3 regions of the Streptomyces flaveolus genome follow, and region 3 is predicted to be linked to each of the others. Evidence: riboswitches for the same ligand, from Rfam matches in the RefSeq annotation. Region 3 holds a riboswitch; each other region holds the start of a gene.

Region 1 (3,249 bases), on a different contig from region 3:
GGGCCGCCCAGGTAGCGGAACAGCGGCAGGTCGCTGGCCTCGGAGGCGGCGTGGGCCACGGCGAGGGAGACGCCGAGGATGGCGTTGGCGCCCAGCGAGCCCTTGTTGTCGGTGGCGTCCAGGTCGAACATGGCCTGGTCGATCAGACGCTGCTCGGTGGCGTCGTAGCCGACCAGCTCCGGGCCGATCTGCTCGATGACGGCGAGGACGGCCTTCTCGACACCCTTGCCCTGGTAGCGGTTGGGGTCGCCGTCACGGAGCTCGATGGCCTCGAAGGCACCGGTGGAGGCGCCGGACGGAACGGCGGCACGCCCCGTGCTGCCGTCGTCGAGGCCGACCTCGACCTCGACCGTGGGGTTGCCTCGGGAGTCCAGGATTTCCCGGGCTACGACGACGTCGATGGACGGCACGAGCATCTCCTTCTTCAATGTGACGCTTCGGTGTGACGCGGGTCCGCGAGGACCGCAGCGGCTCTGCGGGACGAGCCTAACCGGCTCCGGGCGATCGGCCAGCCGGTCGCCCACCCGATGGACAGAACCGAGAGTAAATTGTTTCCGAACGGAACAAAGACCGTTCGCGGAAACCCGGCGGCCTCCCCCGGCCACCGGGGCGCAAAAAAGCCCGCCCCGGTGCGTACGGGGGAACACGCACCGGGGCGGGAGCAGGGCGGGCCGCCGCTTACTTGAGGTGCAGCTGCTGGCCCGGGTAGATCAGGTCGGCGTCGTCGACGATGTCGTCGTTCAGCTTGAACAGCTTCGCCCAGCCGCCCTGGACGTGGTGCTCCGTGGCGATCGAGCTGAGCGTGTCGCCCTTGACGACCTTGTACTCGCCGTCGCCCTTCTCGACCTTCTTGCCGGTCGGCGTGGTGACGGTCTTCTTCTCGGCCTTCGTCTCGGCCTTGGCGGCCGGACGCTCGGAGGAGCGGGAGGCCTTCTGCTCGGTGGAGCGCTCGGCCGTGGAACCGCTGCTCTGGCTCTGCGAGCTCTCGGAGCTGCCGGAGGACTGCGAGGAACCGCTGTCCTGGCTCTCGGTGGAGCCGCCGCCGTACGCGGCGCTCGACAGGCCGGTGCCGCAGACCGGCCAGGCACCCTTGCCCTGGCTCGCGAGCACCTTCTCGGCGACCGCGATCTGCTGCGTCTTGCTCGCCTGGTCGGCGGTCGAGGCGTACTGCGTACCGCCGTAGGCGGCCCAGGTGGAGGCCGAGAACTGCAGACCGCCGTAGTAGCCGTTGCCGGTGTTGATGGACCAGTTGCCGCCGGACTCGCACTGGGCGACGGTGTCCCACTCGGACGCGGTGGCGGCGGAGGCGTTGCCGGCCGCCATCAGCGGGGCGGCGACGGCGGCACCGGTGACGCCGGCGACGGCGATGACACGGGTGGCCTTGGACGGACGACGGTGCTTGCCCTTGCCGGAAAACAGCATGGTTGATCCCCTCACCGACGCCTGCGAGGTGAGCTGTCGGGTTCGGGCCGGTTGAGTTGCCCGGCCGGGTCCCTTGCGGGACTCGGCTTCACCCCTAGCCGCTCCGGATCGCTGCCCGGTGCGGCACTTACCTTGGGTCCCCCGCTCCTGCCTGCGGCGCTTGACGCGACGACTGTTCCCGTACCGCCACTGGCAGGATTCGGCGTTGCGGCGGTCGGGGCCCGCGGTGGCGAGCGGTCACGACCGTAGACACGCGCTCCGTGGTTTTTCAAAGACGATCACGGCTTCTGAGACCTATCTCTCACGTGATCCAAAACGGACATAGGGCCTCTAACTGTGACGCGAACTACCCCTGGTTTTCGACCGGTTCGCCCCCGACCGTGAGCGTCTGACCGGGCAGGATGTGGTCCGGGTCGGCGCCGACCACGTCCTTGTTGTCGGCGTAGAGGGTGTGCCATCCGCCGGTGAGGTCAAGGGAGTCGGCGATGCCCCACAGACTGTCGCCCGAACGGACGGTGTACGAGCCGTCCGTGAGGCCGCGGCCGCCGTTCTCGCCGCGCGAGGCGTGCCGCCCCGTCGACTCCGCCGTACGGCCGTCCACCGCGCCCTCCTCGGCGCTGCCGCCGCGATGCCGGCCGGCCGTGGACTCCTCGGTGCCTGCGGACTCCGAAGCGGCGTCACTCTGCCCCGACTTGTCCGACTCGTCACCACCCGGTGGGGTGACCCCCGTACCGCCGGACGCCTGCGCGTCATCGCCGGCCGGGGTGCCGGACGGGGTGGACCTGTCGGACTTGACCGTTTCGTCCCCACTGCCCGACGCGGCGTCAGTCGAGGCCGAGGCGGACGGCGAGGGGGACGCGGACTCGGTCCGGGACGGAGAGGGAGTCGCCGAAGAAGACGATTCGGGGACGGACTCCCGGGAATCGGTCAAGCCGGACGACCCGGACGTCCCCGAAGTGCCCGATCCGCTCTTCCCCGCCGACGCCCCGTCACCCGGGGTCGCGGTGCCGCCGGACAGGATTCCCGAGTCGTTGCCCAGCCCCGCGAGCAGGCCGCAGGTCGGCCAGGCGGCGATGCCCTGGGCCGCGAGCACCTTCTCGGCGACGGCTATCTGCTGCGAGCGGCTCGCCTGGTCGGCGCTCGACGCGTAGCCCAGACCGCCGTACTGCTCCCAGATGTCCTGGGACAGCTGCAGGCCGCCGTAGTAGCCGTTGCCGCTGTTCTGGCTCCAGGCACCGCCCGTCTCGCACTCGGCGACCCGGTCCCAGTTCGTTCCGTCGGCCGCGTGGGCGCCGGTGGCCCCCAGGAGCGGGATCGCGATGGCGGAGCCGGTCACTCCTGCAGCGACGACCAGGGCGGGAGCCTGGCGGGGGCGACGGTGACGACCGTTCCCGGAGAGCATGCGACGACCTTTCACGAGACAGCGGGGACGGCGCGGCGAGTGAGGCTCGGCGCCACGCTGATCCGTGAACGTATAGGCAGATGATCGCTTGTCACAAGTTCATGCCGCGCAGATCACGTGAAGATCACAGAGGTGAGCGCGTGTCACCTTTGCGTCGGCGACGGATTGTTCCCGGGCGGCGACGGGACCGGTGTGAACGACACCGGCAGGGTGCGCAGCCCCCGCATGATGAGCCCGCCGCGCCAGCGCAGTTCGGCCGGATCCGCGGCGAGGGCCAGGTCCGGGAGACGGGTGAGGAGCGTGGCGAGCGCGGTCTGCCCCTCCAGCCGGGCGAGCGGAGCGCCGAGGCAGTAGTGGATGCCGTGGCCGTACCCGAGGTGCTGGCTGTCCCGGCGGGAGAGGTCGAGGGTGTCCGGATCGGCGAA
Region 2 (3,249 bases), on a different contig from region 3:
TGTCCGGGACGAGACCCGGCCGCAGCACCGCGCCCTGGCAGTCCGAGACGCCGAGCCCGATCGCCCGGCCCTGGCCCAGCGGCCCGCGCTCGTGCGGCAGGAAACCGGCGGCCTCACCGCCCTCGTACAGCACCGCCACCCGCGCCCCGGCCCGCACCCGGCCCACGACGTCGGTGAACTCCGGCTCCATGAACGGATTGCGTGGCGACCTCGATGCGGCGCGCAGCGCGCGCCAGCGCTCCCGTTCCCCCTCGCTCAGCTCCTCCGGCCTGAGCACACGTACACGTCCGCCGTTCAACCCGACCCCCCGATCAAGTCCCCCCTGGACAAAAGGAAGGTACCCCCGGGGCAGCCCGGAGGGTAGAAGGCAGAGCATGTTGTTGCCAACTGGTGCACAGGCCTTTAACTGCCTTTAGACGATGTTGTGTCAGGTTTCGGACACCTGCGAACGTCCTCGTGCGCATCCGGTCGTGGGTGAGTCGGACAGGTGCGGTGTCCGTATTCTCTGATCATGGACCGCACCGCATATGCCCTCGTCGCCACCGACCTCGACGGAACGCTGCTGCGCGGCGACGACACCGTCTCCGACCGGTCGCTGGCCGCGCTGGCACGGGCGGCCCGGGTCGGAGCGCGGCACCTGGTGGTGACGGGGCGCCCGGCACCGAGGGTCCGCTCCCTGCTCGACGGCCTCGGCTGCACGGGGCTCGCGGTGTGCGGGCAGGGCGCGCAGGTGTACGACGCCGGCGCCCACCGGATGCTGTGGTCGGTCACCCTGGACCGGGAACTGGCGGAGACCGCGCTCGGCAAGATCGAGGCGGAGGTGGGGGAGGTGTACGCCGCGGTCGACCAGGACGGGGTCGACGGGCTGACGCTCATCGAGCCGGGTTATCTGATGCCCCACCCGACGCTGCCCGCGGTGCGGGTCGAGCGGCGCGACGAGCTGTGGAGCGCGCCGATCAGCAAGGTGCTGCTGCGCCACCCGGACCTGTCCGACGACGAGCTGGCGGCGACGGCGCGCGCGGTGGTCGGTTCGCTCGCGACGGTCACGATGTCGGGGCCGGGGACGGTGGAGCTCCAGCCGTGCGGTGTCACCAAGGCGACCGGTCTGGCGCTCGCCGCCGAACACCTGGGGCTGAGCCGGCGGCGGACGATCGCCTTCGGGGACATGCCCAACGACATCCCCATGTTCCACTGGGCGGCCCGCGGGGTCGCCATGGCGGGCGCCCACCCCGAACTCAAGGCGGTCGCGGACGAGGTCACCACGACGAACGAGGACGACGGCGTGGCCGTCGTCCTCGAACGGATCTTCGGAGCCTCCTGACACGCCCGGCGTGCGCCGGTACAGCTCAGTCGGTCCGGTTGTGTCCTGCTGCGGAGTCGGCTCAGTACGCGCCGAAGACGTTGTCGATCGAGCCGTAGCGGTCGGCCGCGTAGTTGCAGGCGGCGGTGATGTTGGCGACCGGGTCGTACGAGTCCCAGGAGGTGCCGGCGACGTGGTACGCCTGGAAGGTCGGGTCGATCACCTGGAGCAGGCCCTTGGACGGGGTGCCGTTGATCGCGTTGATGTCCCAGTTGTTGATGGCCAGCGGGTTGCCGGACGACTCGCGCATGATGTTGCGGTGGATGCCGTCGTACGAGCCGGGAATCCCGTGCTGGGCCATGATGTCCAGCGACTCGCGGATCCAGCCGTCGAGGTTGTCCGGGTACGCCGTCGTCGCCGTGGTGGCGGCGGTGGTCGTGGCGGCCGGGGTGGCGGCGGACGCGGTGGCGGCGCCGATGAGCGGCAGGGCGAGCACGGCGGCGCCGGTGCCGGCGACGGCGAGCTTGCGGGCGAGGCGGCTGGTTCGAGCGTGACGGTTCTGACCGATGGCAGGCATGTGTGTGTCCCTCTCCAACGCCTGCGAGGTGAGCTGTCGGGTTCGGGCGGGGAGGTGCCCGGCCGCGCCCTGACGGGCACGGCTTCACCCCGAGCCGCTCCGGTGGTTTCCGGCGCGGCGACTTACCTGGGTCCCCCGCTCCTGCCTGCGAGTGTCTCGGTGGATGACTGTGCGTCGGGCGGTGGCAGGATTCGGCGTCCGCCTGACAGGCCGGGAACGTATGCGAGAGCACATGTCCGGAACAAGTGCAGGAATCACTCGACGCGCCTGTTGACCTTGGTCTGGGGGTTTTGGGGTACTTGATCCTTTGCGAATGCCAAGGCTCAACTCGCCTACGGGGCAAAGGGCCGGCGGGGGTCGCGGCGGAGGTGCGGCGAGGGGGTCGGCGGACGCGGTGGAGTGAGCCAACTCACGGGCCTCAACAAGGGCGGCAAATCGGGCATTAGGGCCAACTGGTGGCCAACCGTCCACCGGTGGCGGGCCGTTTGGGTGGGGAGCCGGGGCGGGGCTGTCGGCCGGGTGTGTGGGTCCTGTGCCGCGCCCGGCCCTCGACGGCTCGGACCGGTGTTCCGTCGTGTCGTGCGGGCACCCGTTCGGAGCGGGGCGCGGATGCCGAACGGGTGACGTTCTCGGGGTGCGGTCCGTTGGGAGGAGTGGTGGGATCTTCGGTGGCGGCTTCCGGCGTGCCGTGTCCTGATGCGCGCCTCTCTGGCGATGTCGACCGATATCTGCTCATATCACCTGATCAAAAACATACCGTGCATGATCCGATACCGACCGGCCTGTAACGGTGGGCGCTAGCGGTGATCGAAACGTGACCGGATACGCTGACTTGAGTGGTGGCAGCGACCTATCGACAAACCAGGTAATCGCCAGTAGACACCAGCAGACAGGAGACCCCTCGTGACCGTCGTCGGGCCGTTCGGGCTGAGCGTGCGGGACCAGGCTCTGGAAGCCGATGTCCAGACCGGATTGGCGGCCGTCGAGGAAGGGTTGCTTGAGGCAACCAAGAGTGAGGTGCCGTTCATCACGGAGGCCGCCCAGCACCTGGTGCGGGCCGGGGGGAAGCGGTTCCGGCCGCTGCTGGTGATGCTCGCCTCCCGGTTCGGTGACCCCTACGCGCCCGGCATCGTGCCCTCGGCCGTGGTCGTCGAGCTGACCCACCTCGCCACGCTGTACCACGACGACGTGATGGACGAGGCCGCCGTGCGCCGCGGAGTGCCCAGCGCGAACACCCGCTGGGGCAACTCGGTCGCGGTCCTCACCGGCGACTTCCTGTTCGCCCGTGCCTCCCAGATCCTCGCCGACCTCGGCCCCGAGGCCGTCCGGGTGCAGGCCCTGGCGTTCGAGCGGCTCGTCACCGGCCAGATCC
Region 3 (3,249 bases):
TCGAAGTGGGTGTAGTAGAGGTCGATGTGGTCGGTGCCCAGGCGGCGCAGCGAGGCGTCGGCCGCCGCCTTGATGTTGGCGGCGGACAGGCCGGGGTACTCCGGGTGCTGGCTGACCTTCGTGGCGATGACGACGTCGGCGCGGTTGCCGCGCGCCGCGAGCCACTTGCCGATGAGGGTCTCGGACTCGCCGCCGCTGTTGCCCTCGACCCACGCGGAGTAGGAGTCGGCGGTGTCGACGAAGTTGCCGCCTGCGGCGGTGTAGGCGTCGAGGACGGCGAAGGAGGTGTCCTGGTCGGCGGTCCAGCCGAAGACGTTGCCGCCGAGGGCGAGCGGGAAGACCTCGAGGTCGGAGGAGCCGAGTTTGCGCAGAGAAGTCATGTTCTACAACAACACGCGCCTCGGAACTGGTCATTCCGCGGGGCGCCGAGAACGGACGCAAAGTTCGCGCAAACCGGCAGCCCTGACGTCGGGGGGTCGCCGTCAGGACCACCGGGATCCAGAGGTGGGCGTCCCTTCCGGACGCCCTGTTCTCAGGGGGTGAGGCCCTTGTCCTGCAGCCATGCCGCCGGGTCGACCCCGCCCTCGGCACCGCCGACGTGGACCTCGAAGTGGAGGTGCGGGCCGGTGACGTTGCCCGTGGCGCCCACGCGGCCGATGACGTCGCCGGTGCTGACCTCCTGGCCGACGCTGACGTTGATCGACGACTGGTGGCAGAACCACAGTTCGGTGCCGTCGTCCAGGGTCAGGATCGTGCGGTAGCCGTAGGAGCCGGCCCAGCCCGCCTCGGTGATCGTGCCGGTGTGCACGGCCTTGATGAGGGTGCCCGTGGGCGCGGCGAAGTCGAGGCCGGTGTGGTGGCCGGAGGACCACATGGAGCCGGCCTGACCGAAGGTGGAGGTGATCGTGTACGAGGAGGTCGGCAGCGTGAACTGCTTGGCCAGCTCGGCGAGCCGCTCGGCCTCGGCCTTCTTCGCGGCCTCCTCCTCCGCCTTCTTCTTGGCGGCGGCGGCCTTGGCCTCGGCCTCCTTCTCCGCCTTGGCGGCGGCCTCGGCGGCCTCCTTCTCGGCCTTGGCGGCGGCCTCTGCCGCGGCCTTGGTCTCGACCTGGACCTGCTGCTGCTCGGCCTGCTGCATGATGCGCGCCCGCAGGACCTCACCGGCGTCGGTGGTGCCCTCGGCGGTGTCGGTGGTGGTCGCGCCGATGCCGCTGAGCGGGGTGGCGGAACCCTCGGGCTCCGGTTCGTCGTCGGAGATGAGCGAGCCGACGTTCGGCAGGTCGGGCATCGAGATCGACACCGGCGGCTTGCCGGTCTGGGCGCTCGCCATGCCGCCCGCTCCGACGGCCGCTATGACGCCGACGCCGAGGACGGTGGAGCTGCGGGCGAGTCCGCCGCGCTGCTTGGCGACGCGGTGCCGGCCGCGTACGGGACGGATGGAGTCCGCGGTGGGGTTCCACTCCTCCCAGGGGCCCTCTTCGGCACGGTAGCCGTCGTAGCCGAAGGTTTCGGTGTCGTGCGTGCTCGGCACGAACGGGGCCTCGGGGGCAGGCCGGTTGGACGCCACGTGGGCGTACTCCTTTCCTTCCTTCCGCCTACCGGGTTAGCTGACGGGTTCGGAGCAGGAAGGTCTCCTACGCGCGTATACGCGCCGTGTCTCCACGGCGGCATACGCCCGATTCACCCCAAAGTGGTGGTTCCCCGGTTCCCTCGCGGGATTCGGCGCGTGCGCACGGAGCCGCCTTCTGTGACGGCTGGGACGACCGCGCTGCGTTATCGAACGTTAATAGACGCGAGGTGCTGATTCCAAGCCGTTCTGTCTGATCATTAAGGATTCCGGCCGGGACGTACATCTCACGAAGGGCCAAAACCGGGCGAGTTGACCGCCTCTCAGATCACGACTTCACATCACGCGTTTATGACGGTGTGTCAGTTGTTATGCGGAGGGCGGTCGTGTCGTCACCGCCGGTGATACTGATCAAGGTCGTCGCCCGCTCAGGGCCGACGGCGTACGGCGAGCAGCGCCATGTCGTCCGTGGTGCCGCCCCCGGCGTGCCGGCGCACCTCGTCGGCGAGGGTGTCGAGCAGGTGGGCCGGGTGCCGGAAGACGCGGCCGGTCAGTCGCGCGTGGGGGTCGTAGAACCGGCCGTGGGCGTCGCGGGCCTCGGACAATCCGTCGGTGTACAGCAGCAGCGTGGCACCGCCGGGGAAGTCGGCCTGCTCCGCCCGGTCGGGCCACACCCCCAGTTCGCCCATCCCGAGCGGCAGAGCGAACTCCCCGGCCTGCACCGGGTGCACGGTGCCGTCGGCGTGCAGCAGCAGCGGCGGCGGGTGGCCGCGGTTGACGACGCGGACGACCCCGTCGCCGTGCGGGAGTTCGGCGAGGACGGCGGTGGTGAACCCCTCGAACGCGTCCAGCCCGTCCCGCCGGGTGCCCTCGCGCGCCAGCGCCCGCTCCAGCCGCTGCGCGACCGCCTCCAGCGTCGCCTCCTGCTCGGCGGCCTCCCGGAAGGCACCGATGACCACGGCGACGGCGGCCACCGCGCCCATGCCCTTGCCGCGCACGTCGCCGACGATCAGCCGCACACCGCGCGCGCTGTCCTGCACCGCGTACAGGTCGCCGCCGATGAAGGCGTCGGCCTGCGCCGCCTCGTAGCAGGCGGCGATCTCGAAGCCGCCGATCCGCTCGGCGGGCTCGGGCAGCACGGCGCGCTGGGCGGCCTCGGCGATCTCGCGGGCGGAGGCGAGGCGCTCGTCGGTGCGGCGGACGAAGGCGTTCACGAAGACGGCGAGGGCGGCGACCGTCGCGATGGTGATCAGTTCGGTGAGCGAGTCCACGTAGTGGATGACGCCCTTGCTCAGCTGGAGCCCGATGACGGTGGCGATCACTGCGGCACCGGTGAGCACGGTGCCGCGACGTGAGTAGAGGGGTGCCGCGACCAGGGGCGCGGCCGTCCAGAGGGGCCCCGCGGTGAAGTACCGGGGGGTGAAGAGGTCGTAGAGGACGGCCACGGCGATCAGCAGGACGGGGAGCAGGCGCACGAAGGTCCGGCCGTACGGGGGTCGCCGCCGCGCCGGCCGGACGGGCGGTACGGGCATCGGGGCGGCGCCGAGACCGGGGTCGGGCACGGGGTCGCCGGGCAGCCGGCCACCGGCCCTGGCATACGGTGCCTCGTCGTCCACGTCACCTGGCCGCACCACTCGTCTCCCGCCCCCCTGCACGTCCACGCCGCTTGCCGTCCCGCCTTCCAG

Evidence for each region. A riboswitch is a leader RNA that binds a small molecule or an ion and turns the genes downstream of it on or off. The one in region 3 is predicted to bind cyclic di-AMP.
Region 1: it holds a riboswitch for cyclic di-AMP, as region 3 does, so the genes downstream of both, ACIRG6_RS19670 (transglycosylase family protein) here and ACIRG6_RS19050 (M23 family metallopeptidase) in region 3, are expected to answer to the same signal.
Region 2: it holds a riboswitch for cyclic di-AMP, as region 3 does, so the genes downstream of both, ACIRG6_RS35805 (transglycosylase SLT domain-containing protein) here and ACIRG6_RS19050 (M23 family metallopeptidase) in region 3, are expected to answer to the same signal.

What each region holds. Positions count from the first base shown of each region.
Region 1 is NZ_JBIWKU010000006.1:126,615-129,863, forward strand. Features, by position in the region: gene eno (phosphopyruvate hydratase) at 1-410, opposite strand, end outside; gene ACIRG6_RS19670 (transglycosylase family protein) at 679-1,422, opposite strand; cyclic di-AMP (ydaO/yuaA leader) riboswitch at 1,426-1,591, opposite strand; gene ACIRG6_RS19675 (LysM peptidoglycan-binding domain-containing protein) at 1,769-2,824, opposite strand; gene ACIRG6_RS19680 (cytochrome P450 family protein) at 2,968-3,249, opposite strand, start outside.
Region 2 is NZ_JBIWKU010000017.1:114,966-118,214, forward strand. Features, by position in the region: gene ACIRG6_RS35795 (GNAT family N-acetyltransferase) at 1-277, opposite strand, end outside; gene ACIRG6_RS35800 (HAD family hydrolase) at 512-1,321, shown strand; gene ACIRG6_RS35805 (transglycosylase SLT domain-containing protein) at 1,383-1,877, opposite strand; cyclic di-AMP (ydaO/yuaA leader) riboswitch at 1,881-2,049, opposite strand; gene ACIRG6_RS35810 (polyprenyl synthetase family protein) at 2,781-3,249, shown strand, end outside.
Region 3 is NZ_JBIWKU010000005.1:568,828-572,076, reverse strand. Features, by position in the region: gene ACIRG6_RS19055 (aldo/keto reductase) at 1-380, opposite strand, end outside; gene ACIRG6_RS19050 (M23 family metallopeptidase) at 533-1,564, opposite strand; cyclic di-AMP (ydaO/yuaA leader) riboswitch at 1,575-1,732, opposite strand; gene ACIRG6_RS19045 (PP2C family protein-serine/threonine phosphatase) at 1,993-3,195, opposite strand.